Regions from separate parts of the Virgibacillus sp. 6R genome, predicted to be linked through region 4. Evidence: riboswitches for the same ligand, from Rfam matches in the RefSeq annotation. Region 4 holds a riboswitch; each other region holds the start of a gene.
The links. Region 4 has a riboswitch for thiamine pyrophosphate ahead of tenA (thiaminase II). Riboswitches for the same ligand answer to the same signal wherever they lie in the genome.

Region 1 (8,362 bases), 1.8 Mb from region 4:
ATTTGCCGCAGCTTCAATTAAGCCGACGACATCGCGTCCTGGTTGCAATTGAATTTCTATTGTAGGTATAGTAACCCCCATATAATCATTCGTCTTTGTTTCAAGTTCCAATTCATTGTTTAAAGCATCTTTTTCCCATTCTGTTAAATGAATATCCAATGCGATACGTGTTTCTTCTTGAAACGCCTTCCTTCCATACAAACGAACGACATTTAGTAAACCGACACTTCGTAAAGCGAGAAACTCTTTATTCGTTTCATTATGTGTTCCTAATAAAGTATCCGGACCGAGTTTTTTTAAAACAACGATATCGTCCGCCACTAATCGATGCCCTCTACCTATCAACGTGTGGGCAATTTCACTTTTTCCAATCCCTGATTTTCCACGAATGAGTATTCCAAGCCCAAAAATGTTAACACAAACAGCATGAATTGCTGTTTCCGGTGCTAATGACTTGATCATATAAGCATCATATTTTTCAATAAAAGTGGATGTAGGCTCTTTTGTACGAAGTAGTGGAATACCCTCTTCATTACAAAATTGAGTTAAATACATCAATCCTTCTTGTTCGGAGGTTACAATAAAACAAGGCGGATGGTATTTCACGATATTGCCAATTCGCGACCTTCTTTCATCATGGGTTAATTGATGTAAATAGGCGATCTCCTTTTTCCCTAACACCTGAACATGCTCCATTGGGAAAAAATCAAAAAAACCGATAAATTCCAGCCCAGGGCGATGTGTTCGTGGCTTCGTTATTAAACGCTCTAATTCATCATTTCCTGCCAAAATTTCTAAATTGAATTGTTTTGCTAATTGCTTTACGGTGATGGATTTCATCATGAATACGCTCCATTTCTATATCCCAGTATATCATTATATACGAACAGAAACATGAAAGGGTTCCACACGGATTACTAATGTACATGAAGAACACTTATTGTTAAATTGTACTAATACCGTTAGTTGTTTTATTATTTTAAATCAAAGCCTGCAGCATCATTAGACATGACAAAAAGACGAAAAGCCCTCTTGCTTTAAAGAGGACTTTTTCGAACAAAACCATATTTTCCCATGATCCTAACTCATATCGCTTCTTAGAATTGGAAATCAACTTGCTTTTTTTCTTGACTCTCATATCCTTTCATATAATCAATTCTCCGTTGTGCAGAAGTCTTGCTCACCTGCTCATCAGCATGGTAAGAAGAACGGACTAAAGGCCCTGCTTCACAATGCTTAAACCCTTTTTCCAGAGCTATTTTCTTTAATTCTTCAAATTCATCGGGATGATAATAGCGTTCAACTTGTAAATGCTTTTTCGTCGGTTGCAAATATTGACCAATTGTCATTATATCTACTTGGTGAGCTAACAAGTCATCCATTGCTTGAATAATTTCCTCTTTTTCTTCTCCCAAACCAACCATTATACTTGATTTCGTCGGCGTATTTGGCTTGATTTCTTTTACCCGCTGCAAAAGCTGGAGAGAACGATCATACATTGCCCTAGCCCGAACCCGTTTTGTTAGCCGCCTTACTGTTTCAATATTATGATTAAAAATATCTGGCTCGCTATCCATTAACGTATGTAAGCTTTCATAATCCCCTTTCATATCAGAAGGCAGAATCTCAATCGTACAGCCTGGATTTTTACGTCTAATCGCCCGAACAGTTTCTGCAAAAACAGCTGCCCCTCCATCATTTAAATCGTCACGAGCAACAGCTGTCACGACAACATGCTTTAGTCCCATGATTGCAACTGAATCAGCTACGCGTTCTGGTTCTCCCCAATCCAATTCATTTGGTAATCCTGTCTTTACAGCACAAAAGCGGCATCCCCTTGTACATGTATCACCTAAAATCATAAAGGTTGCTGTCTTTCTCTCGCTCCAACATTCGTGGATATTAGGACAACGAGCTTCCTCGCACACTGTATTGAGACGATTCTCCCGCATTAACTTCTTTAAACCACGATACGACTGATTCGTATTGATTTTCGTTTTTAACCATGCAGGTTTTCTTAGGGGTGTTGTATTTTTAGACATGAGAAACCGCTCCTTCTAATGGTAAATTAGCATATTTTTTTTCAGCTAACCGATACACTTCATTCCACTGGCTTTTTGTTAATGAAAATTCTTTCAGTTCAATTTCGAGACCTTCTGAAAAACCTTTTTTAAAAGCTGCTTTCACGGTGTCATACGAAATATTTTTCTGTAAAATCCGGTTTATGGTTGTAGCTTTGTTCCAAAAAGCTTGCTTCTTTCTCATTTTTATTTTTTCATTTGGAAAAATAAACATATCGAACAGCATATCTACATTCATCGATATAGGGATCGATCCGTGCTGAAGGAGTACTCCTTTTTTCCTCGTCTGTGCATTTCCTGAAAGTTTTTTACCATCCACGACCATTTCATAAAATGCTGGGCGCTCAAAACAAATATTGCTTCGCTCCTTAGATACCGATTCAGCATAACTTGCTTTTATTCCTAAATGGTTATATCCTTCCAGAATTCCTTTGGATAAATCATAATAGGCTTGGCGAATTGACGAAGCTACAGACGGGTGCGATTCGGAAATAACAATGCTATAAGTTAATTCATCGTCATGCAGCACAGCACTTCCTCCAGTCATTCTCCGAACCAATTGGCATTGGTGCTTCTGAACGCCTTCTAAATCAATTCTCCCCTCCAATTTTTGAAAATGTCCAATGGAAAGAGTAGGTTTCCTCCATTGATAAAAACGTAATGTTGGAGGTATTTTTTCTTCATAATGCCACTGTAACAGTGCTTCATCTAAGGCCATATTAATTGCAGCGTCATGAGGTACGTTTTCTAAAAATCCCCATTGTTCTTTCATTTACAACCGCCTCCAGTTAGTGAAAATTCAGTCTGTGGTAGGTATACTATATCTCCCCAATCATCGTAATTGGGAATTTTTCCCTCCTATTCATTGTACAAAAAATAATTAAAAAAAGAAATTAATTACAAATTATACAGAATAAAGGAATCTAACAAGAATTAGAATGGCTAAAAGGGATATTTGGAATGGTTTAGAAGAGTTGAGCTTTATACAACTATTTCTAAAATAGTTGGACAACCTTTGCGAAGAAATTGGTGTGTGTTATGTAGCAGTCACAGTGAAATTATCTACATTCAAAACGTAAGCGCCCGTCTAACGAGATACCAAACTTTATAATGCGAAAAGGACACATGGCAATATGAAGACCGATCTTATAAAGAAGATCTAACTACGTAGCATGAGTGCCAAAGCTAAACAAAGCAACTCCCATCATGGGTAACGGACATAATGGATAGAAAGATAAAAAAACTGCATTCCATTCACGTGAAATGCAGTCAGCTATGACTACACTTTCCCACGCAGGCATTATCCTGTTCGGGTACAAAGGGTCAAAACGACACACGTTTCTCTCAGCTAACCATCTAGCTCCCCTAGTGTTAAAAAGATTCTAATTTATTGATGAACTAAGTCTAGATTAGCAATAATGGTGGAAATTGTAAAGAAAAATTTATTGTTAGAAAAACTTGGCTTGTCGCCAAGTCTTATGGCGGAAGCCTTTGTTTTTCTTATACTAAGTATCATGCCTTTCGCTATGCTCAGGGCACAAAAATGAATAAAAGTAATTCTTCCACCCCCGAAAAAGTTGATAAAATATAATTGAGTAGGCAGATACACTACAGAGCACGGGGAGTTGAGTGGTGCAGTTCTTTACTTTGCTGCCCGCATACTAAGATGTGCCGTTTGTCATTTTTAAGTACAAATAAGTGTGCCAATGAGCACGGAAACTAATCCTTGTATAAACAATTCCAGTTTATTACGTGGCAAACAGTCAATGTCTGCTTTATCCACTATAAAATTCGGTGGGGATGTGTTGATATAAGGAATATTTATCCTAACTGCTGAGGAATTAATAATTTAAGAAACTTTAGATTACTACTATTTTTATAATATTTTTAATTTTACGCCTTATATATAGGCTTATTTTGTTATGCACTTTTTTATTTAAAATCAATTTTTAAGTTCTTTCAAACTATAAACCAAAAAAATCTTATGCTTTCCTATAGTGAAATAAAAACCCTTCTAAAATATCAGAGGACAATTGTTTTTATTAGCTATAGTTTAGAATGTATACGTACTTACATCCTATTTTCACCATCAAGTCGAAGCGTTTGTCGTGCTGAATTAGCAATTATTAACTCTCTCTTATATAATATCGTTTATAGGGTGTTCAAAGGTGAGATGAAAATTGTGTTGCTTCGCCCATTCTTTAATTACAGATAACTCACTGTCTCTTCTACATATATTCCATTCGAGAAGCGAGCAACTCGAATTCATTGTTCTTTTAGATTATATACTACTTATGGAGGTGACCAAGAATGAATTCTATCCTTGATGAGGTGCTATTAAAATACCAAACATTAAGTAAAACCGAAAAAAAAGTTGCTGATTATGTAATAAATAATAGACAACATTTATTAAATATACATATAAAAGAATTAGCTAGTAAAATAAGTGTTTCTGTAGCTACAATTACGCGTTTTTGTAAAAAAATTGGGGTAAGTAACTTTGTAGAATTTAAAATATTATTACGTGATGCAGTCGAGGAAACTATTGAGTCTAATGAAGCAATAGAAAAGGTTGCGCAAGTTTATAACTCTGTGATTAAATCAACACACTCTGTAGCAACTGTTAATGATTATGAACTTGTTTCCAACTGGATACAAAACGCTAATCGAATTCATATCTATGGTATTGGTAGCTCTGGTTTGTCCGCTGAAGAACTTAAAATAAGATTAAGCAGAATGGGGTATAGTGTAGATACGCATACAGATTCACATGCTATGGTTATTAATGCCTCTATTCTTACAAAAAACGATGTCGTTATTGCCATATCATCTTCTGGACAGACAAAAGAAGTGATTGATAGCGTACAACTAGCCAAATCAAAGGGAGCGAGGGTCGTCACCGTTACCAATTTTTCTGAAACCAGTTTAGCAAAACAGTCAGATATTATCCTGTATACCGCAAGTGTACAGCACTATCAAACAAAAGGTTTTATGAACAGTCAGTTATCTATTTTAATTTGTTTAGACATAATTAGTATGATGCTATTAACCAATGAAGAGGCGAGTACGAATTATAACCAGACACTGTCTAAATTAGAAGAATATAAAAAAATATAGCAACCAACTTAATTGTTGGCGCTATATTTTTGAACCTCATCTACAAATGTTTTGGTAATTAATTGCGGTCTAGTAATTGCGCTGCCTACTACCACAAAATACGCACCATTCTCAAGAGCTTTAAAAGCAGTTTGTGGCGTACTAATTTTCCCTTCTGCAATGACTGGGATGGATACTGCTGATCGTATCTCATGTAACAGTTTAAAATTGTTCGTTGCAATGTGCTGTCCTTCTGTTTCCTGTGTGTAACCTACTAAAGTTGTCGATACACAATCAAAGCCTAACTCTTCTGCATGTTTTGCTTCCTCTACAGTAGAAATATCTGCCATTATTTCCGTATTTGATTGTGACTTGATAAATGTAATAATGCCTTCTAACGTTTCATCCCCTGGGCGCTTTCGCATGGTTGCATCCATGGCAATAATATCTGTACCTACCTCTAACAAAGCTTTCACTTCTTTTTTTGTAGGCGTAATGTAAACATCACTATCCTCGTAATCTTGCTTCATTAATCCGATTATCGGAACATTTACTTGGTTTTTAATTGCTTTTATATCGGCTACAGAATTAGCTCTAATTCCTTTTGCACCACCCTGAACCGCTGCTAGAGCCATTTTTGCCATCATTTCTGAGGAATGTAACGGTTCATGCTCCAACGCTTGGCAAGATACAATCAGTTGTTTTTCTAGTTGTTTTAAATACATATTACAACTCTCCCATTGTCTTCTCAACATTATTTTTAATCGTCGTTACCTCTGGTCCGTATATCACTTGAATCCCGTTTCCCTTGGCCACTACTCCTTTTGCACCTGTTTTCATAAGTGCATCCTTTTGAACGCGTTCTTGGTCAAATACACTTACTCTTAAACGCGTAGCACAGTTATCAACATCTTTAATATTAGCTTTACCACCAAGGCCATTTATAATAGCGAGAGCTTGTTCTTCTGGGGTAAACATTTGTATTTCCATATCTTCATCCTGACGACCAGGTGTTTTTAAATGGAACTTAGCTATTGCAAATCGGAACGTGAAGTAGTATAAGAAAAACCAGAATACACCAATGACTGGCACCCATATCCAATTTGTCTTTTCTACGCCTTGCAAGACACCAAAGAGCATAAAATCAATAAATCCGCCTGAGAAAGTTTGTCCTATCGTAACCTCAAACATATGCGCTAACATGAACGCTAAACCATCAAATAGAGCATGGATAACGTAAAGGATTGGCGCAACAAATAAAAAGGAAAATTCAATTGGTTCTGTAATACCTGTTAAAAAAGACGTTAAACCTGCTGATAACATTAATCCCAATACTATCTTTTTGTTTTTTGGTATAGCCATTTGATAAATAGCCAAACAAGCGCCAAGTAGTCCAAACATCATCGTAATATGTCTGCCAGCCATAAACCGAGCAGTTCCGATATAAAATTGTTCTACATCAGGTTGCGCTAATTGAGCAAAAAAGATCCTTTGTGTTCCTTCAATTAAAGTGCCATCAACAATCATAGAGCCGCCAAGACTTGTCGTCCAAAAAGGGATATAAAAAATATGATGTAAGCCAAATGGACCAAGTAGTCTTAAAATAAAACCATACAAGAAAGTCCCCAAATAACCAGTTGCTTCTACTAACCCGCCAAGAGAGAAAATGCCTGTTTGAATAATGGGCCAAACATAATATAAAATAACTCCTAATATAATGGACATAAATGCTGTAACAATCGGAATAAATCGTGAACCTCCAAAAAACCCTAAAAACTTTGGAAGTTCCACATTGTTATAACGTTGATGGAGGAAATAAGTAAGTAAACCTAAAATAACACCACCAAAAACACCTGTCTCTAAAGTTTGAATACCTAATATTGTTCCTTGACCAACTTCGGCTAAATTACTTTCGGCCAACTCACCAGTAATAGTCAACATCGCATTAATCGTGGCATTCATTACTAAATATCCTAACACTGCCGCCAAACCTGCTGTACCTTTATCATTTCTTGCTAATCCGATTGCAACCCCTACAGCAAAAATTAAAGCCAAATTTGCAAAAACAATATTGCCTGCTGAACTCATTATGGTAAAGATCGCCTGTAACCATTTCTGATCCAGGAAAGTGTATGCTTCGATCGTTGCAGGGTTACTAAAGGCTCCACCTATTCCTAGTAGCAGACCTGCCGCAGGCAACACTGCAATTGGCAGCATAAACGACTTTCCAAACCTTTGCGCTTGCTCAAATAACACTTTTTTCATTTCAACACCCCATCTCTTCAACAGTGTACGATTTTCATTACCGCCCTCATCCGTAAGCGCCTACACAAAAGAGGAATTTAAAAATTCATCTAACAAACATGAATTATTTACACTGATTAAATCAAAATGAAAATCATTTACAAAAACATTATAAAATAGATAACTATTTTAATCAAGTGCTAAATAGTGATGAAATTCTGAGTTTCTTGTTTCAGTCAACCTCCCGACAAGCTCCCATAGCGAAGTGAGTAATGCGCAATATTATAGCCTTCAAAGCGATTGTAGAAGGTTCCTTTAGAAAAACTTGGCTTGTCGCCAAGCCTTTGTTTTTCTTATACTATAAACCAAAAAAATCTTATACTTTACTATAGTGGAACAAAAGCTCGGGGCGCCCGTAGCAACGTAGCGAATGGAACGAATCAACTAAAGATAAAGGAATCATGCCACTAAAAACAGGGGTATGCCGGCGCCTGAGCGGCAAGCCCCTGTTTAGTCGGCCTTCCTCTTAGAGACGAACCGATGAGGCCTTATCGTAGGGCGATTTCTAAAGTCGCATCGTTGCTGGGCTCATGCGCCGGACGTGGCTTCGGTTATTTCGTTATCCACAAGCACCTCATTTTATAGGTTCCTATACAATAAAAAAACCCAAATCTATGACAGACTTGGGACAAACTCATGAGATAGATATACATGCTTCTATTCATTTCTATATGCTATTTCTTCGCTAAGGAAAGTGCCTGATCTAATACTTTATCACCTTGGATCATGCCATATGCCATTTGATCAATAACGTCTACGGCTACGCCTTTTGGTTCAAGCTGAGCTTTTATTTTCTTTTCTAAATAACGAACTTGAGGACCAATTAGCACGACTTGAAGGTCTTCCATTTCATTTTTCAGTTGTGTTTCTGCAATAGCACG
Region 2 (8,362 bases), 640 kb from region 4:
AAACTGCACCGCCAATTAGTCGATTTATCTCTAACAATGGGGGGTGCAGTTCGGTAACAGGGTGCAGACAAGCTAAAGTTAACGACTTCCAAACAAGTAAAGGTAGCAGTATCGTTATGATATAATAATGGAACAGAACTAATTACTTAGTAGGTTATTTTTCTTCTATGCGAATTCCCATGCTCTTAGCTGTTCCTGCTATCATCTTCATGGCACTTTCTATACGGGTTGTGTTTAAATCAGGTAATTTAATCTCAGCAATTTTCTTTAGTTGAGCTTGTGTGATAACGCCAACTTGTTGATGACCAGTTGTATTAGCGCCTTTAGTGATAGTAGCGTACTTTTTCAATAGGAAAGCAGCCGGTGGTGTTTTTAATTGGATAGAAAATGTGCGATCTTCATAGATAATTATTTCAGCTGGAATGATTTCTCCCGATTTACCTTTGGTCTGTTCATTATATGCTTTGCAAAATTGTAAAAGATTAATTCCCGTTGGAGCCAAATCCTTTCCAACCTTTGCTGGGTTCGCTTCACCTGCTTCTAATTCAAGTTTAATCATTTTAGTTACATGCTTCATAATCTATACTCCTTTCAGTAAGCAACTAAAAAGGAGTATAAGGTCTATCGTAACGTGAGAGTCAATAGAAATTACAAGTGTTTTTAATCATACTTCTTTAAACGATATCGACCTTAGCAGGTATACCTTTTCAACCCATGCATCTTTCGGAAAAAGAATGAGGGAGAGAGGCAATTGAATTATTTGGTGTAACCGTCAACCATAACTAAATTTGGAAGGGGGAGATAGAATGGTTCATATTTATGGGCAAGTGGTAGATCAAGAGACCCGATGTGTGCATTATCATTCACCAAAAGATATTATTGCTATAAAGTTTAAGTGTTGCCAAAAGTACTATCCTTGCTATCAATGTCATCAACAAGCCGAAAGTCATCACATAGAGGTTTGGCCAAAAGATCAATTTAACCAGAAAGCTATTTTATGTGGTGTCTGTAAAACGGGATTTACGATTGACCAGTACTTACATATAAATCAGTGTACGGATTGCGGTTCTGTATTCAATGATGGGTGCAGGCTGCATCATCATCTTTATTTTAAAGGAGCCTATAAAACTAGGTGCTTGTGGATAACGAAATAAATCGACTAGTCACGTCCGGCGCATGAGCCCAGCAACGATGCGACTTTAGAAATGCGCCCTACGATAAGTCCTCATCGGTTCGTTACCTCACCGTGATTCCTTTATCTTTAGTTGATTCGGTTCCATTCGCTACGTTGCTAAACGGGCGCCCCGCGCCTTTGTTCAAAGATAAGAAAGTATAAAATTTGTTGCTTTGGGATAAGGGAATAACTGAATAGCCACGTCCGGCTTCAGCGCCAGCAACTAGGCGACTTTAGAAATGCGCCCTACGATAAGTCCTCATCGGTTCGTTACCTCACCGTGATTCCTTTATCTCAGTTGATTCGTTCCATTCGCTACGTTGCTAAACGGGCGCCCTGCGCCTTTGTTCTTTTGCTTAAATCATATGAAAATGATAGGACAGACGATTTGTTACCGTATCTAACCAAGCCTCTGTTGTCAACAGGCAATAAGCTGACTATATGAATGTCTAATAGTCAGCTTATTGCCTGTTCTTAAAATTGTCCTTTATACCAGCTGAAATATCCCAATTTGATAGAGATAGCTACGGTGGCTGCCAGTAGAACAATCATGCCACCTAAAAAAAGCCAATCGATAAAAGTAACCTGAAACTGTCGGTAAAAGGCACGGTTCTTTTCCCCACTGAAGCCTTTTGATTCCATAGCGATGGCTGTTCGTTCAGCTTTCCTAATGGCTCCGGAAAGTAAAGGGATAGCATAGCGTTTGTACTGCTGAATGGTTTCTTTTAAACCAGAGACTCGGTTGACTCCCCTTACCTGATGAGCCGCGCGAATTTGTTGTAGCTCATCACGCATCAAAGGTAAAAAGCGATAGCCTGCAAGTATGCCATATGCGAGTTTAGGTGGCAGTTTACATTGCTGCATAAGGCTTAGAATAAAATGAACCATGTTGGTCGTGAAAATAAACATAAACGATAAAGCAGCAAATGCTAGCATACGCAAGGTTAAAGATAAGGCGACGGTAACATTCTCTTTCGGTAATTCCCAAAAGAGAAATTGCATCGTCAACTGAGGATTATTTGGTTCATCTGCAAAGGCGACTGACGTCCAAAGCATGCCAATCGATAAAAGACAAATAACAAGAAAATAAAGCAGATACATTTTCCAAGCAACTTTTCCAAACAGGAAAGTGAGCAGTATGGTTAAAATACAATAAACAAGTGGAGTAAATGGATCAAACACGAATGTTAATAGGCAAACAGAAATAACGACAGTAATTGCTTTTATACTCGGATTGATGTTATTTAGCAATGTAGACATGGTACCCCTCCAAATGCCGTTTTAATTTGATCCGTGTCGGATAATCCAAATGCCATTTGTTTAAACACGGTCGTTCCCATAGCTGTTCAGGTGTTTCATCTATGACGATTTGGCCATTTTCCAATACGATAACCCGATCAGCATATTGATCGACAATGTCCATATCGTGCGTCACCATGATAATCGTTGTTCCATTTTTATATCGTTCCTCTAATAATCGCATCAGTTCACGGGTGGAGGCAGCGTCTTGCCCAAAGGTCGGCTCATCCAGGAACAAGATGTTTTGTTCATCGACAATCATGGTTGCCACACTAAGGCGGCGTTTTTGCCCTTGACTTAATGTATAAGGATGTCTAAGCTCCATCCCTTGCAATTGGCAACTTTCTAATGTATGGAAAACTTTTTCTTTAATCGTTGTTTCGGGATATGTTCTCAAACGTAAAGTATAAGCAATTTCTTCAAACACACTATCTGTAATAAATTGGTGTTCTGGATTTTGAAATACATAGCCAATTTGTTGCCGTAATTCTTTTTGTTTCCAATGTTTAAGTAAACGATGGTTGACATATATTTCTCCTGTAGAAGGAGTTTCAATTCCTGCTAACAGCCGAGTCAACGTGGTTTTTCCACTGCCGTTCGCGCCGGTAATAGCAATAAACGACGGTCGCTCCAACGTACAAGTAATATGCTGTAATATTTGCCGCTTGTTTTTCGTTAGGTTCAAATGATGTGCTTCAAGCGCAGCCTTTGTATTTTGGTTTCTGGCAGGCGGTTTATCTAAATATTGCTGATCCAAATAAGACACATGTGCTGAAAAATCGTCATACGTTAGTGGGATAGACGTAAAAGTTGCTTGCTTGTTTGCTGCAGCGTTTAATACGAGCTCCGTAATTGGTGGAAGAGCGATCCCTTGTGATTGCAAAAGCGGAGCATGCTTCGTAATTGCTTCTGTTAAAGAACCATCAAAAATACATTGTCCCTGTCTTGATAATATACAAGCTCGTTGTATAAAAGTGACCCAGCCTTCTAGTTGATGTTCAATAACAATAAGTCCAATTTTCTTTTCCTGTTGGATGGTTTTCATCGTTTGGATAAATTCTTGCTTGGCTAACGGGTCTAAGTTAGCGGTAGGCTCATCTAAAATAACGAAATCTGGTTCGAGTGCTAAAACACAGGATAGGGCTAGCTTCTGTTTTTGTCCTCCTGAAAGAGAATGGATGGTAGCTTCTCTATGTTCCGTTAAATGAACGAGTTGTAATGCTTCATCGATTTTGGCTGCGATTTTTTCCCTTGGCGTATTTATATTTTCCAGTCCAAAAGCGATTTCATCCTCTACAGTTAACATACAAAATTGACTCTCAGGATCTTGAAATACGACACCGACATGCTTGCTGATTTCTCCAGGTTTTGTAGCTTGTACATTTTTATCGAAAATACGGACTTTTCCTTCCGTTTTTCCATCGAGTTCTCGAGGGTAGATCCCATTTAAGCAACAGGTTAACGTGCTTTTTCCACTTCCGCTCGGTCCAAGTAATAGCATTGTTTCACCAGCATTCAGATGAAAGGATAGTTTGCTGATAACGGCTTGTTCATGTCCTTCAAACCAAAGGGAAAGCTCATTCACTTGTATCATGATACAGACCTCTCTTTATGCATTTGTTTACCCAGAGCAAAGCTGGACAGTACGCCCGTTTTTGCGAGGGAGTCACTAATTGCTTTTCCAAGCATACCAGAAATAATCGCCCCGCTTAGCATTCTAGCTACGAGCATGCTTATTACATAAGGTGTGCTTAAAGCCGCATAGCCACTACGAAAATAGCCCCAAATAAAACTTAAAATCGCTGCGCCTACTCCGGCAAGCATCAACACCCACAAGGAATAGCGTTTATACCTTGTAGCAGCAAAAGCTGTCTCAGCGCCAAGACCTTGAATGATCCCTGTCACAATAATAATCGGTCCCATCGCATTTCCTAATAGCATTTCAACGGTAGCTGCAATGGTTTCGGACAAAAACGCTGCACCAGGCTTCCGTAAAATATAAGCTGCAATAATGGATACGATAAACCAGATACCAAAAATAAAATCGTAACCTATAGGTCCCATAAAGGATGCAAGTAGCTTTCCTATAGGGAGAAAAGCTAAATAAACAATTCCAAATACGACCGATAACACGGACATGACAATGATTTCTTTTAATCGCCAATTATTCATTGTTGTCCACATCCTTTTTAGATGGACTATTAGCTGAGATCGTTACAGTCATAACTGTGTGGGGAGAATCGCTCTTTTCCATATTGGTGAATACTTGTTCCAAACCATTAAATACATCTTTTCCTTCTCCATCTAAACGAGTGGCATAGTGAATTGATGATACGTGGATACCTTCCTGCTTCATTGCTTCAATTTGACTGTAAATCATATCCATATAGTCGCCGCCGCCTAATGGATAGAGAGAAAATTTCCCAGCTATATTTTGTTGAATCTTGCTGCTTTGTGCTTCGTTTAATCTAATATCATCTTCTGCTAAGAAAACGTCACCAGCGGAATCTCCAGGACAGCCTATGGAATACGTCCCGCTAAATACCACATGATTCCCAGTCTGAGCGGCATGGAGAAACAAAGCCTTGGTAACATCGAATACATGAACGATTTTCCCTCTGACACATGTTCCGACGTCTGTTGTTTTTACCCACACCTTTGATGTATCTACTTCTTCTAATGCTTTCATAATGACATGTACAAATTGATCTGTCATCGGGTAAAGTGCAAAATCGCATCCTGCAATTTTACTTTGGCTGCAAATAATGGTTTGATCTTTCATTCGTTCTTCCTCCCTAAAATTTTTATTAAGGTGTAGCCCTTTGATAGCACTACAAGGCTAACCAACTGTTCCTGAACATGGCCGCCTGGACTAATCATACCAAGAACAGTGTTTCGCCCAATTTTTTACATAAACAAAGGCGCGGGGCGCCCGTTTAGCAACATAGCGAATGGAACGAATCAACTGAGATAAAGGAATCACGGTGAGGTAACGAACCGATGATGACTTATCGTAAGGCGATTTCGTGAAGTCGCCTAGTTGCTGGGCGGTGGAGCTGGACGTGACTATTCGGTTATTTCATTATCCATAAGCACCTAAGTTTATACTTTCTTATACATACAAAAAAACTGCATTCGCTGGGAATGCAGTCTTCGCCAATTATCATTTAACAGAATTTCTTGAGTGTAAGTTGGTCACGACTGCACTTCCCCACGCTAGTATTATCTAGATCGGGTAATAAGGGTCAGAATGATTCCTCTCAGCCATCTAAAATAGCTCCCCTAGTGCAATTAGCTATGCAATTTTAATCATACGTCATAGCGATTATAGTATAGAACGCCAAAGTTCACAACCAATTCGCCCGAAGTGCACAAATAGGTTGCTCGAAGTTCATAACTAAATCACCGCAGTTCACAATTCCATTCCGTATAAAAACAGTATCCTATTGCCTGTTTTTAAAATATTGTATCAAGGAAATATTTTAAGTTTAAAAACTTGTTTAATTATAAATAATTAGTTAATTAGGATAATATGAATGATATATAGAATGGAGAGCAGCTGAAGCTAAGCAAGGGGGAATTATTGTATGTATGATTACATAATCATCGGTGGAGGTATTGTAGGTTTAGCAACTGCATGGCAGATGAAAAAAAGCACCCCAAATCATCCATTGCCGTATTAGAGAAAGAAGTAGGATGGTAACCCATCAAACAGGAAGAAACAGTGGGGTCATTCATCCGTTATACCAAAAAGTGAGCCCTTTTACTTGGGGGTGTTCCAGTTCTCGTAACAGTAATTCCCCAATTTTTCCTTTATAAGGTAGCTGTTACCGCTACTATTGTTGATATATCCAGTAGTATGGACTGATATTACGGGACTCGTAGCTTTGCTTATTGTCGTAGCTAAAAGTTTAAAGAGAAATAATGGAAATTCCGTGTCAGAGCATGTTAGTTAGACAAATTTCGATAGTGCTGGTTGGATTTTAAAATCTAAATGATGCAGCCATACTTGAAAAATTCATTCAAAGGGCAAAAAGTCATATTCTCCCAACCAATCTATTCGCTTTCTTGTGTTATAATGGGATAAATAGGTCGTTAAAGGAGGTGAATATAAAATGATGGATTTAATAAATGAGCTCATTAATGATGCTTCACCAGTTTACTTTTATTTAAGCATCTTATTGACGATGGCGTCTGCATATTCGTTTACGGCTATTCAATTTGGTCATATGATGGATACGCACCACTTGCAAATAAGAGAGTATCATAATGAACGTTATCGCTTATTACCGATACAAGAACTATTCGGGATGTGCGATGAAATCTTTCAATGGGTCGTTAAAAAGGCAAGTCAAATAACTTCCCCAGATGATGATACAGACCACTCTCCCTTCTCGTTACAATTTATGGATTTATTACAACGAGGAGGAAAAATATGCACGATCATTTTATATTCACTTTTCTTAAGAAATACGGTGTTGTTAGTTTAACTTTACTTGTTCTGCTTACTGGATGTCAGGCAGATGGAGGAATGATGGGTTTTCAAAATCCTTTTCCCCCAATGATTAAGTATGTTGCTGGACTGTTTGGTGATGATTATGGCTTATCCATTGTTCTTATAACGGTGCTCATTCGTTTGCTGTTAATGCCGCTAGCATTTAAGCAAATCAAAAATGGGGCAAAAATGAAAGCAAAGATGAATCAAATGAAGCCAGACATGGATGCCCTGAAGCAGAAATATAAGAACAAACAAGATGCTGCCTCCAAAGCGGAAATGCAGCAAGAAATGATGCAGCTGTACAAAAAACATCAATTCAATCCATTAAGTTCCATGGGCTGTCTTCCGATGTTATTGCAATTCCCGGTTGTCATTGCGTTTTATCATGCGATTCGAAGCTCACAGGAGATAGCTTCGCACTCCTTTTTATGGTTCGATTTGGGGCAAGTGGACATGATTTTACCATTTGTTGCAGCAGCTGTTTATTTCTTGCAATCTCGTGTATCTTTGATTGGTATAGAGGAAAAACAAAAAAAGCAGATGGCCATAATGGGCTTAATATCTCCGATTATGATTGGGTTTATTTCGTTTAGTACACCAGCTGCACTTCCGTTATATTGGGCAGTGAGTGGTACGGTTCTCGTTTCACAAACCTTGCTTGCTAAAAAGTTGTATTATCGTGAGGATACAAAAGCGGAGAAGACCATGAGCAAGCAGGTAGAAACGTCATCGTCATAATACTGGTCTAGCCGAGGCTAAAACTAAAAGATCGGTTTTTTAGACAGGTATGTTCACACGAGACTCCATTGACTTTGCCTCAGGCATCTATATAATGAGTCCAGTATGATAGATTAAAATAAGAAGAGGTTCTTAGCTTAACCCTCTATAAAAAACGATAAACCACGGTGCCTTAGTGCCGTGGTTTTTTGCATCTCAAGAGAAAAGACATACTACAATTCTTAAACACTATGAAACAGTTTAAGCAAACAAAAGAGAGGATGATGTAAATATGAGTGGAAGGAAAGAAGCTGAATTATCAGGAGTGACTCTATTAGGCGGCCAAGATACTACCTATGCTTTTGACTATACACCAGAGATTTTGGAAGTGTTTGATAATAAGCACCCAAACCGGGAGTATTTGTTAAATTTAATTGCCCTGAGTTTACCACACTTTGTCCAAAGACGATGCAGCCTGATTTAGGTACGATTTACATTAGTTATATCCCAGATAAGAAAATGGTTGAAAGTAAATCATTGAAACTTTATTTATTCAGTTTTCGAAATCATGGAGATTTTCACGAGGATAGTGTGAATATTATTATGAATGACCTTATTCATTAATGGCTCCACGTTATATAGAAGTTTGGGGGAAATTTACCCCCCGTGGAGGA
Region 3 (8,362 bases), 490 kb from region 4:
CTGCTGCAAGTTATTTAGAAGTTCCGCTTTATAACTACCTTGGCGGTTTCAACGCAAAAACGTTACCAACACCAATGATGAACATTTTAAATGGTGGCGAGCACGCAGACAACAACGTTGACATTCAAGAATTTATGATTATGCCAGTTGGAGCTGAAACGTTCCAAGAAGCACTTCGTACAGGTGCTGAAATCTTCCATTCCTTGAAAAACGTATTAAAATCAAAAGGTTATAACACAGCTGTAGGTGACGAAGGTGGTTTTGCTCCAAACCTCGCTTCTAACGAAGAAGCATTGCAAACGATTGTTGAAGCGATCGAAGCAGCCGGCTATAAGCCTGGTGAAGAAGTAAAACTAGCAATGGACGTAGCCGCTTCTGAAATTTATGAAGATGGTAAGTACAACCTGAAAGGTGAAGGTGTTGTTCGTACATCTGAAGAAATGGTTGACTGGTACGAAGATATGATCAGTAAATACCCTATCGTCTCTATCGAGGATGGATTAGACGAAAACGACTGGGACGGCTTCAAGCTTCTAACAGATCGTCTCGGTAAAAAAGTTCAATTAGTTGGAGATGACTTGTTCGTAACAAATACTGAAAAATTATCCAGAGGTATTGAGCAAGGAATCGGTAACTCTATCCTTATTAAAGTAAACCAAATTGGTACTTTAACAGAAACATTTGAAGCTATCGAAATGGCAAAACGCGCTGGTTACACAGCTGTTATTTCTCACCGCTCTGGTGAAACAGAAGATGCTACTATTGCTGACATTGCTGTAGCAACAAATGCTGGCCAAATTAAAACAGGTGCACCATCTCGTACCGACCGTGTAGCTAAATATAATCAATTACTACGTATTGAAGATGAATTAGCTGGCATGGGTGAATACGCTGGAAAAATAGCATTTTACAACTTGAATAAATAAGGAATAGATAACGACCTCCCCGTTCGTATGATAGCGAATCGGGAGGTTTTTTATATTGTAAAGGAACCTATAAAATGGGGTGCTTGGGGATAACGAAATAACTGAATAGCCACGTCCGGCGCATGAGCCCAGCAACTAGGCGACTTTAGAAATGCGCCCTACGATAAGTCATCATCGGTTTGTCGCTAAGAGGAAGGCCGACTAAAAACGGGCTTGCCGCCCGACGTCGGCATACCCCTGGTTGCAGGGGCATGATTCCTAAATCTTTAGTTGATTCGTTCCATTCGCTACGTTGCTAAACGGGCGCTTGCGCCTTTGTTCTACTATAGGAAAGCATTCTTGTAATAAAAGGTTACGTTTCATTCAGGCAAAAGAAAACTTGATTCTAACGGGGTCACCTGGAACGGGAAAAACACATTTAGCGACATCCGTAGGTTTTGAGGCATGCAAGACGGGATTAGAGGTCAGGTTTTATCGGGTATCTAATTTGGTGGAAAGCCTGGAGAAAGCTTGGAAAGAGGATAGACTGGCATCCTTCCAAAGCAAGTTCAAAAATGTTGACCTCGTTATCTTAGATGAGATTGAATATGTTTCTTTTACTACGGAGGTTGACGAACTATTCTTCCAGCTATTTTAGTTGTTACTTGCTCTTGTAAAAACCGCCCAACAGCTTACTGGATTTCACTTTATAAACATCTTATGCTTTACCTTCAAGATAATCTAAAAAGACGGAAAGTTGTGAGCGTTTTTGCGTTCCTTAAATCTAAGAGAAAGAAAAAACGGATTCAAATTCGCTTAAAGTCAGCTATCCTGAACCCGTTTAAGATAATCATTCATTCTTTGTTTTTTTTGGGGGGATTTTTATAAATTCCAAATAAAGAATTAAAAAAACAATAGGGGTAATGATAAGAAAAGTAATAACATAGGTGTATAATTTCTCCTTATCAGTAATGTACATACTCGTATAATACGCAATTGAAATTAAAATAATTAGATAAATAATGTATCTTAAATACTTCATTTTAAATTAACCTCACTTTGTTATATCAATCCACCCATTATTTCTATACCAATCTTTGGAATCTATACCCCTAGCTAGGGCTACACCAACATTTAAATAATCTAAGGCCACATAAATAGCGCTAGAAATTACTGTTACTATAGCTACTCCTCTAACTGATTTTATTTTTAATTTTTTCGCTTGAGCAGTGGCTACCCTAGATAAATTTTTTGCGACTACTTTCTTGCCTTTCTTTTTAATATAACTTTTAAGTGCACTAACACCGCCACCAACAACCCCACTAATCGCTACATTAAATACGGCTCCAGCAAGATTAACACCAACTCTTATTTTACCCTTTTTCTTTTTAGCCGCGTATACTTTATTTGAACCAAAAATCAACTTTTTCGTCCTGGAAAGAAGAGCTATTTCTTCAGATTCGAGTTTTTCTACATAAGCTTCTTCTAGGCTTTCCTGAGTAGCCTCTAAATCATTAAATGTTTCAGAATCGCTATTAAAAATATCAATAAGTGCTTCCTCTAACAATTCAACTTCTTCCGTATCAGAAGTTGCTGCTACTTCTTCAATAACTTGTAGAAATTCATTCTTTTCCTCCCCGTCCATTTTTGCTATGTCTAAATCATTAACAGCAGCCTCACAATCAAAATCCTCATCCAAAATCTCAGGATTAAATGTATCAGCATCCTCATCCATATTTATTCCGAATTCTTTAAGTTCATCTTCACTCATTTTTTCTAAGTCATCAAAAGTAAGATCTTCTAAAGGTAATTCATCATTAAAAAATTCCGCTTCAAAATCATCAAAAGAAGTTAACGTATAGCGGTTCTGTAATAGTTGAAACTAAAAAAATAATAGCGGAAAAAAGTAATATCTTAGGAATACATCTTTTCATATTACCACTCCTAATTAAGTTTTCCTGAATTTCAAAATAATTATATATTAACTGACAACTATTAGCTACACTATTTTTAAGACAATATTCGACATAGTGATAATTATTATATACAAATTACTTTAAAGTTCTATAATAATAACGTGCAAAAAGTTTATGCTCTGCTGATCTATATTCTTCTAGGCTTTTTTTGTATTTTATATCGCTAAATATTTGCTCCTATTTTGACATTTTTAAAATTTACTTGTTGAAGGTTATGAACGGGGAAATCATCCCCACCCTTTAAAACGACTTTTGGGGGGGACATGCGGATGATTGGGATGATAATTCTGACACTGAAAACAATGAGCGTGGCTTATTGCCGCATCCAATTATTTTAGCTGCAAGTAAGGGGGGCAATAATCGATGAAAGTAATTATTCTGCATTATGGAAACTATATGGCAAGGTTATCCATGCGTAAGTTTTTGGATGAGTATGGAAATACTTATTGGAGCATCGACGAAGATAAACGTGATCGTTTACAATCCAAGCTTATGCAAGCAAATAGAATGGAAATTCTCTGCATGCCAAACTTACCTATTGAAGAAATCGAAATTCATGTGTGTAGGATGATTTTCAAATATAAAATTCTACACAAATTAAAAAAATTCTCCATAAAAATGACAAGAAACGCATTACAAGCGATAGACCAAAAGTAGACTCATTTAATTCCTATATAGATTACAGAAAAGAAATAGGATCATAAAGATTATGTGAGGAAATATGTGATACATCAACTTTATATAGAAATGAAGTGGGCACTTAAATTCTAGGATCGGATTTACTCAAGGCAAGCAGCGAAAAACTTGAAGTTCTATTGCACTATATTGTGAGTAATTATAGAAAGCACAAATTTTTATCAGATTGAAAAGTACATAAAAGTATGTAGAGACCATGTGTATAGACGACAAGATTACAATAGTTTACGTCTTAAATTAGAAGGTTTTCAACAATGCAGTTAACTGTTCAATAGTGATATGCATTATGTTAAGGATTATATTCATAATTGGGTCAAGTATTTCTAAAACTTATATTTGTGCCTTCATTAGCTATTCAAAATTGCTTAATTAAGGGAACCTGTGGAAAATTGTCATAGGTGACTGCTATCTGGAGCAAAGCTAACTATTAAAACTTGCTAAATCTCTACAAATATGGCATAGTTACTTATGGAAAGACAACTATATAATAGCATACAAGCGTTGTAGGGGGACCAGTGTTGCTGGTTGAGATTGTATCCGTAAGATACTGACTCTTAGAACCTGATCTGGGTAAAACCAGCGTAGGGAACATGTCGATATACAAAAATGATTTGCATGTGCAAAAAGCCCTAGGTGTACGTAAGCCCCTAAGGCTTTTTTTATTTCGTATATACTTGGCAGATGAACATATCTTCTAAACATAAAACCAACATAGGAGAATGCAACTGCTGGTGAATGTCCAAATCGGTTCATTGAACAATCAACGGAGGAGAGCTCGGTCTTTCGTGATTGGAGTTTCCCTTATTCTCAGTACCTTACATAGCTGTAGTTATTCTGGAGGAGGAGACACATTGAGAAAATTCATCATGCTAAGTTTGTTCATTATTTTGTTAGCAGCATGTAGTACAAATGGCGATGAGTCAGGTAAAAAAGAAAAAGCGGCAGATAAGAACCTAAAGGAAGTATCTATTGTTCTTGATTGGACACCGAATACCAATCATACAGGGCTATATGTAGCGAAAGAAAAAGGATATTTTAAAGAACAGGGATTGAATGTTGATATTAAAATGCCGGGAGAAGCAGGTGCGGATCAGTTAGTGGCGTCTGGGAAGGCTGACTTCGGTATTGGTGCTCAGGAAGGAATTACGGAAGCGAGGGTACAAGATATTCCGATCGTTTCCATTGCCGCGATTATTCAGCACAACACATCTGGCTTTGCCTCACCAAAAGAAAAAGATATAACAGAGCCTAAAGATTTTGAAGGTAAAACGTATGGTGGTTGGGGAGCTCCGGTTGAAAAAGCGGTAATTAATTCGTTGATGAAGCAGGACGGAGCCGATGTTGAAAAAGTGGACATTGTAAATATGGGGGAAACCGACTTCTTTACTGCCGTAGAGCGTGATATTGATTTTGCATGGATTTATTATGGCTGGACAGGTGTAGAAGCTGAACTTCGTAATGAAGAGGTCAATATGGTTTATCTCACAGATTACTCGGAAAAGCTGGATTACTATACTCCAGTGCTGACAACAAATGAAACGATGATTGAAGAAGAACCGGAGACGATTAAAAAGTTTTTAGCTGCTGTATCGAAAGGGTATGAGCTCGCTATTGATAATCCTGAGGAAGCTGCTGACATCTTAATTAAAGCAGTGCCTGACTTGGATGAAGATTTAGTAAAGGCAAGTCAAAAATGGCTAGCGGATAAATATCAGGATGATGCAGACAGATGGGGCGAACAAAAGCAAGAAGTATGGGAAAACTATTCGACCTGGATGTTTGACAATGAATTGTTGGACAAGCCTTTGGATAGTGAGAAAGCATTTACAAATGAATTTTTACCAGAAAAATAACCAAGGTACTCGTTAAACAATAGATCGACCTACGTCACATCATTTTGATTACGAGTGGCTTCGATATGATTGTAGAAACGGAGGAGAAGTAATGGCTAATGCGCTTGTAAGTATACAAATCATTCCAAAAACAAAAAACGGGGAAGATGTGATTCCTTATGTGGATGAAGCAATTGCAATTATTGATGCGTCTGGGGTTCCTTACCATGTAAGTCCTTTGGAAACAACGATGGAAGGTGAATTACCCGACTTGCTTGCGATTGTAGAGAAAATGAACCAACGGATGGAAGAATTGGGTTGTCCGAGTGTTATTTCGCAAGTGAAAATATTTTATCAGCCATCAGGTGCATCTATGGATAAGTTAACGGAGAAGTATCGCTAATGCTTAAGAAAATACTAAAAAGAGGATGGCGACCGGTTTTGGTCCTCATCCTTTTGATTATGGTGTGGGAGTTAGCGAGTAAGTTGTTTGCCATTCAAGAATGGCTATTACCTGCGCCGTCATCTATTGGACAAGAGGCAATCGCAGGCTGGGGAGATTATAAGCATCATCTTGGTGCAACGATTCAATTATCTATGATGGGATTTGTTATTGGTAGCAGTGTTGGTATCGTTGTCGCTGTATGTCTGCATTTAGTGCCGGTATTACGTGAGGCGTTATATCCATTATTAATTATATCGCAAAATATCCCGATCATTATATTAGCTCCGTTACTCGTTGTTTGGTTTGGCTTTGGTATATTACCTAAAATTATTGTCATCACGCTCGTCTGCTTTTTTCCGATAACGATTGCTGCTTTGGATGGGTTTCGTCAGACGAGTGGGGAATTGAAGCATTATATGGAAATGGCTGGTGCGAATAAACGGCAAATCTTTTACAAATTAGAATGGCCCCATGCGCTACCATCACTATTTAGCGGATTGAAAATCGCAGCTACCTATAGTGTAATGGGAGCTGTTATTTCTGAATGGCTTGGAGCTAGTGAAGGAATGGGTTATTATATGACACTTGCTTCCTCTTCATTTCGTACGGACCGAGTGTTTGTAGCGATTTTGTTTATTGTCACATTAAGTTTACTATTTTTTGCACTTCTTTCCTATGCAGAACGAAAAGTGGTTAAGACTCCTGCTCAACAGGAAGACTAGTATAATATGATAAATCTTATTATGAGTCAGCATGTTAATGTAATGTTAATGGAAGAAGGAGAAGCCAATGGGGAAATTACAGGTACAAAAACTAACAAAATCATTTGGTAGTAATCAAGTGTTAAACCAGCTTTCTTTTTCCATTCAAGATGGAGAATTTGTTTCCATTTTAGGACCATCTGGAAGTGGGAAAAGTACGTTATTTAATCTGATCGGTGGGATTATGAAGCCAGATGCAGGGTCTATTCGCTTAAATGATCGAGATATCACGGGCTTGCGTGGGAATATTAGCTATATGCCACAAGCTCCTTCCCTTTTTCCGTGGCGGACGGTTTTGCAAAATGTTTTACTTGGAGAAGAAATTGCTAATGGAAAGGCAGATGAAGAAGAAGCACGAGCAATGATTATGAAGGCGGGTTTACAAGGATACGAGCATGCTTACCCTCATGAATTGTCAGGAGGCATGAAGCAGCGTGTTTCCTTTCTTCGCAGTATGAAAAGCCCACAATCGCTCATATGTTTGGACGAACCTTTTTCTGCTTTGGATGAATTTACGAGAGCGGAAATGCAAAAGTGGTTGTTATCCATCTGGGACCAGCATCGGAGGTCGGTATTATTTGTCACCCATAATATTGAAGAAGCATTATTTTTGTCTGACCGAATTATCGTTTTATCCCAAAAGCCGGCGGCGATAAAAAAGGAGCTTGTCATTCCATTTGCAAGACCGAGAGAAGAGGAGCTGGTTTTAAGTAATACATTTTTAGATTATAAAACACAGCTTTATTATGAATTGAGGGAATAAGTATGAATGAGCAAATCATCGATGCGCATATTCATTTAGATATGTATAAAGAACGAGAGCTTCAACAAATCCTTCAACAAGTGGAATCAACGAAATTAGATGCCATGATTGCTGTATCGTATCATTTCGCTTCCTGCCAAGTCAATTATGCTTTAGCAAAGCAATCCAAAGTGGTTAAGCCTGCCTTTGGCTTTCATCCTGAGCAAGACCTTCCAATAGAAACAGAACTTGCAGAGCTTATCCAGTTTATCGAAATGCATCATAAGGAAGCTGTTGCCATTGGCGAAGTTGGCTTACCATACTATAAGCGACAAAATAAGCCGAATTTAGATTTAAATCCGTACATCGAGTTGTTGGAAGTATTTATAAAGCTAGCCAAACGATTTGGATTACCAATTAGCTTACACGCAGTCTACGAGGATGCGGATATCGTATGTGATTTATTAGAAAAGCATTCTATTCAGAAGGCACATTTCCATTGGTTCAAAGGTGGTAAGCGAACAATCGAACGGATGGTAGCAAATGGTTATCTGATATCGATTACACCAGATATCTATTATGAACAAGAGATACAAGATCTTGTTTATATGTATCCATTAACGCATTTGATGATGGAAACGGATGGACCATGGCCTTTCGAAGGTCCGTTTGCAGGTAAAATGACACACCCGAAAATGATTCATCAAACAGCGCATAAAATCGCCCACTTAAAGGAGCAGTCGCTAAAAGACATTTACAAACAAATATACACAACAACATCTCAATTTTTCTCCCTCTAAATAGGATAGAGTGAATCTTCAATCAGTGAGGGTTTTCATTCTCTCCTACTGATTGTTAGTAGCCCAAGAGTATGACTTAAAGGCCTCTACACGAGCTGGGCATTCAGGTGCTGTTCTCTCACTTAGACTTGTTACCGTACAGATTATCCAACTTCTGAAGTGGGAGTCTTACAGCAACTTATATACGGGAAAAACGTTTTTAGTT
Region 4 (8,362 bases):
AGGAAAAGGGCTATATTTTTTTCGCATACCCTAAAAAAGGTAATACCCGTTATGAAACGTTTGTCCATAGAGATGAAATATTTCCTGCAATGGAAGTAGATGACGATGGTTACATACGTAATAGTGATATTAAATTTGCACGTATGGTAAGTATGGATGAAGTATTCACTGTTGTTGGGTTAAAACGTGAAAAAAAGAAAGCAACAAAAACTACTGCTACAAGTCAGTGCGTAGCCGATTATGAGAAGCATGTTGGAGATGTGGAATTATTGCTAACAGATCATCCTAATGAATTAAAATTTTTCAAAAGTTTAACACCTGGATATCAAAAAGATTGGGCACGTTTTATATTTTCTGCCAAACAACAAAAGACGCGCGATAAACGTCATCGACAGATGCTAGACGTTCTATCCCAAGGGTACAAATCTATGGATTTATACAGACAAAATAAGAAATAACTCTTAGGAGTAAGCCGCTCCCTTTCCTGATCCATGAGATTGAGACTGTTTATCCCGTATGTAAGGCGCTGTAAGACTCCCACTTCAAGGGTTGTGTGTACGGAACAAGTCTAAGTGGGGGATATCAGCATCTAAATGCTCGATACGTTCAGAGCGTTTACGTCATACCATTACGGTACTAACAATCAGAGGGGGATGAAAGACCCCTCCTCTGACTGAAGATTGACTTTATTAGGATACAATGGTTTTAATTCTTTCATGTTGGATGTAGACTTCGAATATGCAACACATATGTTGTAGAAAGCGCGAGGGCTAATAAGAAGCCAGCACATTTAAGCACTGACATGTAAATAGTGACACAATCAAGTTAGTTATTATATGGATGATCAAAATTCCAATCTGATTGATATAATGTTGTAGAGTTACGTTCTACTTTATAAGCGATATGAGACGAATCACTCTTTCCATTTTTACTCCACTTTGCTGAAAAACTAGTGATATATGTTTCATCATCCATCTTTTCTGTTTTTGTTTCATATGTAATATAATAACCATCAATTTCCCTTTTAGAGATGCCTTCTTTTTTAGGAAATGGTTGTAGTGTTTCTTCACCTTCTGTTGCCAATATGATAGCATCTTGTGCAGTAAATGGAGGGAGTGGATCTGAAACATACTGAAAACCTCCCCATATTAATACTAATATGACAATGGGGGATACTAGGCTAATCCATATTGTTTTTTTATTCATTATCCTTTGAGAGAGCAGACGATCGACGGTAGCATAAGATGAACCTATTAATACCCCAATTAAAACTAAGGGGGTATTTAAGAAGAACAATCCAAATATTGCTCCAAATAAGCCGTGAAAGAAGTTGTAAAACCAACTTTTTTTGAAGAAGCCTCTCTGGTAAATATACTCCAATCCTATTGAAATGGGACCACCGTAAAGCAATAGAACAGGTATAATATAAACGCCGTAAACAAGGGTCCAGCCTAAAAAATTCTCTGCTAAATAATAATTAGAATCCTCTTTGGTGATTGGGAATAGGTAAAGAATAGAAAAAAAGATAGCAGTTAATATAGATAACACATAGGAAGTAAGGAATTTTCTTAAGAGGAGTGAAGGGACTTTCATTTTATTCCTCCTTTGCCTAAACCGTTCTTTAAAGTAATTTTTCTTGCAATGATCGAGATCGATATAATGCCAGAATAACTCGAAAAGGGCTATCAGTCTTGATCGCCCTTTTCTTTTACTATAGTGGAGTTAATTATTCGAGTCAATTCAGAAAGGTAAGTTCGTATGCTCAATAGGAAGCTCTATCCTAAAACTAACTAATTAGTTGTATATTTCCTTTCAGCAAAGCTTTGATTCATTTTTTTAAAAAACAGTCAAGCATAACCGCTCTCCCATACGTTGAATTATAACGCATCTAAGATGTTGTAAGACTCCCGCTTTTAGAGGAAAAGACGGGAGAAATAAGTTCAATTGGGAGAGATAATGGCACCTGACTCGTGTAAGTGCTTTTTAGGTTATAAGCTTATAGTACTAACATGCAGCACGCCACCCCTGCTGAATGACGTTTCACTTATGCCATGGATTGACTATGCCATTGTCTGTCTGAGAACCATTCCTCGTTTGTATAGGCCATTTCCCAGAAGGCAAGCTCATATTCTTTCGCGATAATGAATTGTTCTTTCATTTTTTCCTTTTCCTTTTTACTGGATTCATCAGCAATTTGATTCAGCAGATTAATTTGCTCATTGGTCGATTCTTGAAACCAGTCACTGGCATATGTGGCAATCCAGTTTTGATAAATTTTTTCAGTTGGTTTCTCATTTTCATACGTTTTTCCGATATCTGCATAAAGCCAGTAACAAGGTAACATTGCTGCGATGGCTTGCCCTAGACTACCAGAAGCTGCCGCACGATAAAGGTGTGATGTATAAGCATATGCAGTCGGTGCTGGTTTGAAATTCTCCCAGTCGTTATCTGTTATGTGAAGTATTTCTGCATGTTCTTGATGCACTGTCAACTCCGCTTGTGCAGTTCCTTTTGCTTTTTCTGCAAGCATCGCCGTAACTCGGAAATCCTCTGCTAAGGTTGCAGCTAAAGCATGTACTTTTCCGTAGTGCTTCAAATAATAAATGTCTTGAAGAATATAATACTTGAAAATATCTAGTGGTAAATCCCCTTTTGCAATCCCTTTTACAAATGGATGATTCACACTTTGCTCCCAGCTATTAGCAGTTTCCTCTCTTAATGTGTCTGTAAATTGCATAAAAAATTCCTCCTCAGTCATGTTTTTTGAACTGGATCGAGGAAGAAAGGGATATACTTAATAAAGCAATCTATCTATAAACATGGACCTTGGCTACATGTAAACACAGAAATAGATTGCATTGTTAAGTAGTTTTCCACTTCCCTCCGCTGGTATTAACCAGATCAGGTTCTAAGGGTCGTTGTCTCAGCCAATGAAGGCCCCCCTAGTAGAAATTATTACAACTACACTTGAAGGATATCATAGTCTCATATAAAGTCAATCCTATTTTCGGAAATGTAGCTATAAAGGCAGGTTATTGTGTCGAAAGTTTCTACTCATTCCTTCTATAAAGTAATAAAAAACTTGACGCAAAAGAACGTCTGTTCTAAGATGATTGTAATCGAATGGAGGTATTCTAGAAATGAGACCTAGTCTAACTAAGGAGTTAAGTGTGCAAATTTTTAAAGATTTCTATTGGCTGAAAGAAGAACTACAAGCGTTTTGCAGGGAAAATGGGATCAGTGCTTCTGGTTCAAAATTGGAAATCTCTGACCGAGTTGAAGAGTTTCTTCGTACAGGGGAGATTAAAAAACCAATTAGAACATCTAACAAAAATAGCAAAGCTGAAACGAAAGAAGAATTAAGCTTAGCTACAGTAATCACGGAAAACCATCGCTGCGGTCAGCATGTACGAGCGTTTTTTAAGACAGTAATCCCGGGCTTTCATTTTTCCACTCATATTCAAAACTATTTGAAACAAAATGTTGGTAAAACATATCGTGATGTTGTCCAAGAGTGGTATGAGGAAGAAGAACGGAAGAAAGATCCTGCGTACAAGAAGAACATTGCCCCACAATTTGAATATAATCAATTTATTCGTGATTTTTTTGCAGATCCGACTAACCAGGGCAAAGGTCGTGAAGATGCTGTTGAAGCATGGAATAAAATCAAACAGCTTCCGGGTAGTAATAAGTATCAACCAAATCAATAATTCGGAACTTTCCTTGAATACCGAATGCAATGTGCCCCACTCATTTTATGCTTTTGTATGAAAAAAACGCTATTTACCATTATATAACTTATTTATTTTAGGTAGTATTTCAAGAATCTAACATTATAAAGCAAAATTTTTCATCATAGATGGTGGCTTGCGCTCTTGGCGAGCCATGGTGGTTTCTTATCTTATAAAAAAGACTGGCACCATTATGGTAAGAGATGCTAATTTGACTTACAAATGGCTCAAGCTACTGGGATTTTTTCCTGTGAATTCACATGTGGAAGTCATAATAGAGAGCAATTATCTAAGGAAAAGTCAGATTATCTAATGGATAATGTGGTACAACTGCTCTTTTAAAGGATTTAAAAATTTACGAAGAAGAGGGACTCGTTACATGGAGGGAAATTTAAAAATTCAAACCAAAAGGTTGTCATTAATTCCTTGTTCAGATGAAGAATCTAAATTAGGGCACGAGCTTGCTCATGTGCAGCAGCATCTGATGGAGTTGAAAAAAGACCCGCTCCAATTAGGATGGGGGCCATGGTTCATATCGGATAAAGCGAATAATCAAATGGTAGGAGATGCTGGATTTAAAGGTAAGCCTAATTTGGAGCGCAAGGTAGAAATTGGTTATGGGATCATAGATTCCGCTCGTAATCAAGGGTATGCAACGGAAGCTGTTGAAGCACTGGTAAAGTGGGCATTCGCATCTTCGTATGTAGACAAAGTCATTGCAGAATGTTTCGTTACGAACTTACCATCTATTAAAGTACTTGAAAAAGTGGGAATGAGTCGAATAGCGGTAGAAAAGAATATGCTGAAATGGGAGATTAGCAGAATGAACGTCAAATAGGCTTTGATTAGCTATGTTGACGCTTTTTTATTTGTAACGTTTTGCACCAAGGTTTTGATTGCTAGTTGATGAAAGTATAATACAAGTCCAGTAAGTGTTAAGGTGCTAGCGAGCTGGTAGGGACTGGTTTAGATGCCCTTTATTTAGTAAAGGGAACACAGCGAGCGAGAGTTTGTTCCTCGTTGTATAGGAAACGATAAAATGAGGTGCTTGTGGATAACGAAATAACCGACTAGCCACGTCTGGCACATGAGCCCAGCAACTAGGCGACTATAGAAATGCGCCCTACGATAAGTCATCATCGGTTCGTCTCTAAGAGGAAGGCCGACTAAAAGCGGGCTTGCCGCCCAGACGTCGGCATACCCCAGTTTTAGTGGCATGATTCCTATATCTTTAGTTGATTCGTTCCATTCGCTACGTTGCTAAACGGGCGCCCCGAGCCTTTGTTCCACTATAGGAAAGTATAAGATTTTTTTGGTTTATAGTATAAGAAAAACAAAGGCTTCCGCCATAAGACTTGGCGGCAAGCCAAGTTTTTCTAAAATCTCTCCAATTCAAACGCAGTTACACTAACGTTTATGTTTTTTGTCCTCATAAAATCTATTTTATTTATATCCCCTTCTTTATAAAGAGTTATAAAAGCAATATAGATAGACAGAAGTAACTGTTGAAAAGTTATTTATGGTCAGAGTTTTACCAACGTATAATACAAGCTTTCTTGTTAATCCTGATCACCTGAGTTGAACATAATTGAGCGAACAAATAAAAGACATAATTCTAGTTCTAGAGATTTGAAGAGCTAAACTAAGATAGCCACATATCCATTTAAGGTATGCGGTTATTGTATGTTTACAGCCTAGACAGGCGTTTTGTCATATAGCGAAGAAATACTCATACATTTTAAAAAATCATGTAGCAGTAGTGTATTCTTTATGAAAAAACCACTTGTAATTATTTGTTTCATATAAAGTTCATCACAATCCAATTAAAGCGCTTTATTTATTTTGTGATAGATTGTTGAAAATAGTCGTATTTCCTATGTTACGATCTTAATGAAGGTAAGGAGGTGAAGTGATGGGAGGCGATAAAACAAGAATCATAAAACATCTGATACTAAAAGATAATGTCCAAATTCAAGAGTTAATGATTGAGTTTCAATTAACCAAGCTTGAGGTCAGAGAAACGATTAACAAGATTAACAATTCCTTTAGTAAGGATGTTATTATTTCGAGTGATCAAGCAGTTTACATGACGGAAGCGGCTAAGATGCTTTGCTATAAGAAAATTTTTCGAGAAAAAGGAAAATTATTTAGTCATCATGAATTTGAGACTCGATACAATTTAATCATTATTGTATTGGCTGTAGAGAAAAAATATTTATCCTTATTAGAATTAGCAGATATATGTTTAGTTAGTAAAAACACGATACTAAATGATATGAAATTAATTAAGCAGGATTTAGAGCAAAAAGAGATTGATGTAGACTATTCTCGAAAACATGGATATGTTATGAAAGGTTCAGAGTTTGCCATACGGAATTTGCTGGTAACAGCAGTAAAAGATGTACTTTGTTCTTTAGCAGGAAGAATATTGTTAGAAGAGAAAAACCTGGTAGACAGTTCAAAAATATTCCGATTACGAAAAAGACTGGAAAGAGTAGAAAGCAGGATCGGTATAACATTAACCGATGAACAATTAGATGAACTACCGTATATTATCCATTTTGTTATAAAGCGAGCGAAGAAGCTAGATACGAAGTGGTCTTTTAAAATAGAAAAATATGATATTAAAAATACGGTCGAGTTTCCTGAAATTCGGCAAATGTTTTGGGATTATGATTTTTTAACGCAAAGTGATTTGCTCTATTTATCCTTACAAGTTCTAGCTTCTAATATGGTAGAGTCAGCACTTGCTATTACAGATGGTGATGAAGTATCAGAAGCTACGGATAAATTTATTGATAATATTGAAGCAAATTTGCGATGCATATGCATCGAAGAAATGAATTAAAGAATAAAGTGCTGCTTCATATGAGACCTGCCATCTACCGAAGTTTACTCGGTTTTCAAATCAATAATCCATTGACACGAGAATTTTTGGATCAATATCATGAAATTTACTGTGTGGTCAAAAAATCGGTTAAGCCCTTTCAGGATATTATTCACAGAGAGCTGTCTAAAGAAGAAATTGTTTATCTGTGTATGATCGTTTTAAGTTGGATTTATGAAGCAGAGGAAACGGAAACTATATTCAAAGCAGTAGTGCTATGCCAAAGTGGAACATCTATTTCTAAATTATTATTAGTTACATTGCAAGCTATGTTTCCAGAAATAGACTTTATTGGTGCATATTCAGTAAGACAGTTTGAGCAAGATGGGGAAGAAGTTGATTTTATCTTCACAACAGTTCCAATCAACGATAAAAGAGCAACGTTTATTGTTCCGCCAATATTGGATAGCCAAACTCGGATAGATTTAAGAAATCGAGTTCAAGGTGAGATGAGAAACAACAGCGATCCGTTAGTACGATCACTTATGAAGGTCATTCAGCCATATATTCCAAGTCAATACATCGATGTTGTTTCAAGGAAAGTATGTTGTATGTTAGCAAAGCAACATGCTTCAGAAGTACAAACAGATAATGGATCAGACCAATTTAAATTTTCCATTGATCATATAAGTATCCTAAAAGAAAGCATCGATTGGGAAGAACTCGTTGATATTTCAATGTTTCCTCTTTTTAGAAGAAACAGTATTACACAACATTATATAAATAAAACAAAGAACGTTTTTTATAGCAATTATGATCGAATGTTGATTGCTGAAAATGTTTATTTGCCTCATGTGGCTGCTAAGTTTGGGGTAAAGAAAATGGATTTTCAAATCGTCGTTTTAAAGAAACCAGCTTTTACACCTAATGGGGAAGAAGTAAAGATTGTTGTAGCCTTAGCTCCTTCTGTTGAAAATGATCATGTACCAACTTTAATTAAACTAAATAATCTGTTTATGGATAAAAACGTCATGTATCAAATGATGAAGGAAGAAAATATATTCACCATCCAGAGCATTCTTAACAGGCTAGGAGGAGCAGAAGATGAATTTTGCAAATTTGTTTCAGAAGGAATTAATTAAACTACATGCTGAATTTAATTCAACACATGAAATGTTTGAAGTACTTAGTAATGATTTAATAGATAACGGTTACGCAGAGACTTCCTTTAAACAAGCGATTATGGAAAGAGAAAAAGAGTTTCCAACAGGCCTGTCTACGGAAAAGGTACAATTGGCAATTCCGCATACAGATACAAAACATATTAAAAAGCCATTTATATACGTTGTTAAACTAAATCAGCCATTGCGATTTTTACAAATGGCGACGACAGATACATGGCTTGATATAAATATCATATTTATGCTTGGAATAAAAGAGCCGTCAAAACAAGTTGGGCTACTTTCATTAATTATAGATAAGTTCAAGGATGAGCAATTTGTGAACACGTTTCATTCTATTACATCCGAAGAAGAATTGCTGGCAATACTACAAAAACAATTTAGGAGTGAAGATGAATGAAAAAAGTAATTGTAGCCTGTGGTTCAGGTGTAGCTACAAGTCAAACAGTAGCATCGAAAGTGAAATCAATACTTGAAGAAAATGGTGTTCGTGCAAGTGTAGAAGCAGTTGATATTAAGTCATTAGATCAATATATAAAAACGAGTGATGTTTATATTTCAATCACAAAAAATACAAAAGAATATGATATTCCTACTCTAAATGGAATAGCTTTCTTGACCGG

Region 1: another riboswitch for thiamine pyrophosphate. It lies ahead of BKP57_RS08215 (lipoate--protein ligase family protein); the one in region 4 lies ahead of tenA (thiaminase II).
Region 2: another riboswitch for thiamine pyrophosphate. It lies ahead of BKP57_RS13270 (YkoF family thiamine/hydroxymethylpyrimidine-binding protein); the one in region 4 lies ahead of tenA (thiaminase II).
Region 3: another riboswitch for thiamine pyrophosphate. It lies ahead of BKP57_RS18305 (ABC transporter substrate-binding protein); the one in region 4 lies ahead of tenA (thiaminase II).

The regions. Positions count from the first base shown of each region.
Region 1 covers NZ_CP017762.1:1,796,435-1,804,796, forward strand. Annotated here, with positions in the region: gene hprK (HPr(Ser) kinase/phosphatase) at 1-840, opposite strand, end outside; gene lipA (lipoyl synthase) at 1,098-2,042, opposite strand; gene BKP57_RS08215 (lipoate--protein ligase family protein) at 2,035-2,853, opposite strand; TPP riboswitch at 3,351-3,458, opposite strand; gene BKP57_RS08220 (MurR/RpiR family transcriptional regulator) at 4,392-5,198, shown strand; gene BKP57_RS08225 (N-acetylmannosamine-6-phosphate 2-epimerase) at 5,207-5,902, opposite strand; gene BKP57_RS08230 (PTS transporter subunit EIIC) at 5,904-7,442, opposite strand; gene BKP57_RS08235 (PTS sugar transporter subunit IIB) at 8,156-8,362, opposite strand, start outside.
Region 2 covers NZ_CP017762.1:2,910,916-2,919,277, forward strand. Annotated here, with positions in the region: gene rplK (50S ribosomal protein L11) at 155-577, opposite strand; gene BKP57_RS13250 (CHY zinc finger protein) at 807-1,154, shown strand; gene BKP57_RS13255 (energy-coupling factor transporter transmembrane component T family protein) at 1,649-2,434, opposite strand; gene BKP57_RS13260 (ABC transporter ATP-binding protein) at 2,415-4,067, opposite strand; gene BKP57_RS13265 (ECF transporter S component) at 4,064-4,645, opposite strand; gene BKP57_RS13270 (YkoF family thiamine/hydroxymethylpyrimidine-binding protein) at 4,638-5,255, opposite strand; TPP riboswitch at 5,665-5,767, opposite strand; partial or broken gene BKP57_RS23455 (FAD-dependent oxidoreductase) at 6,061-6,211, shown strand; gene BKP57_RS22150 (hypothetical protein) at 6,589-6,963, shown strand; gene yidC (membrane protein insertase YidC) at 6,909-7,709, shown strand; partial or broken gene queF (preQ(1) synthase) at 7,981-8,362, shown strand, end outside.
Region 3 covers NZ_CP017762.1:4,042,816-4,051,177, forward strand. Annotated here, with positions in the region: gene eno (phosphopyruvate hydratase) at 1-926, shown strand, start outside; gene BKP57_RS18285 (ATP-binding protein) at 1,234-1,563, shown strand; gene BKP57_RS18295 (hypothetical protein) at 1,960-2,676, opposite strand; gene BKP57_RS23470 (helix-turn-helix domain-containing protein) at 3,245-3,538, shown strand; TPP riboswitch at 4,073-4,182, shown strand; gene BKP57_RS18305 (ABC transporter substrate-binding protein) at 4,429-5,430, shown strand; gene BKP57_RS18310 (thiamine-binding protein) at 5,522-5,812, shown strand; gene BKP57_RS18315 (ABC transporter permease) at 5,812-6,576, shown strand; gene BKP57_RS18320 (ABC transporter ATP-binding protein) at 6,644-7,378, shown strand; gene BKP57_RS18325 (TatD family hydrolase) at 7,381-8,157, shown strand.
Region 4 covers NZ_CP017762.1:3,554,980-3,563,341, forward strand. Annotated here, with positions in the region: gene BKP57_RS16200 (YdeI/OmpD-associated family protein) at 1-458, shown strand, start outside; gene BKP57_RS16205 (hypothetical protein) at 826-1,593, opposite strand; gene tenA (thiaminase II) at 2,045-2,737, opposite strand; TPP riboswitch at 2,862-2,954, opposite strand; gene BKP57_RS16215 (DUF6434 domain-containing protein) at 3,141-3,710, shown strand; gene BKP57_RS16220 (GNAT family N-acetyltransferase) at 4,111-4,569, shown strand; gene BKP57_RS21770 (helix-turn-helix domain-containing protein) at 5,644-6,579, shown strand; gene BKP57_RS16225 (BglG family transcription antiterminator) at 6,558-7,700, shown strand; gene BKP57_RS16230 (PTS sugar transporter subunit IIA) at 7,663-8,139, shown strand; gene BKP57_RS16235 (PTS sugar transporter subunit IIB) at 8,136-8,362, shown strand, end outside.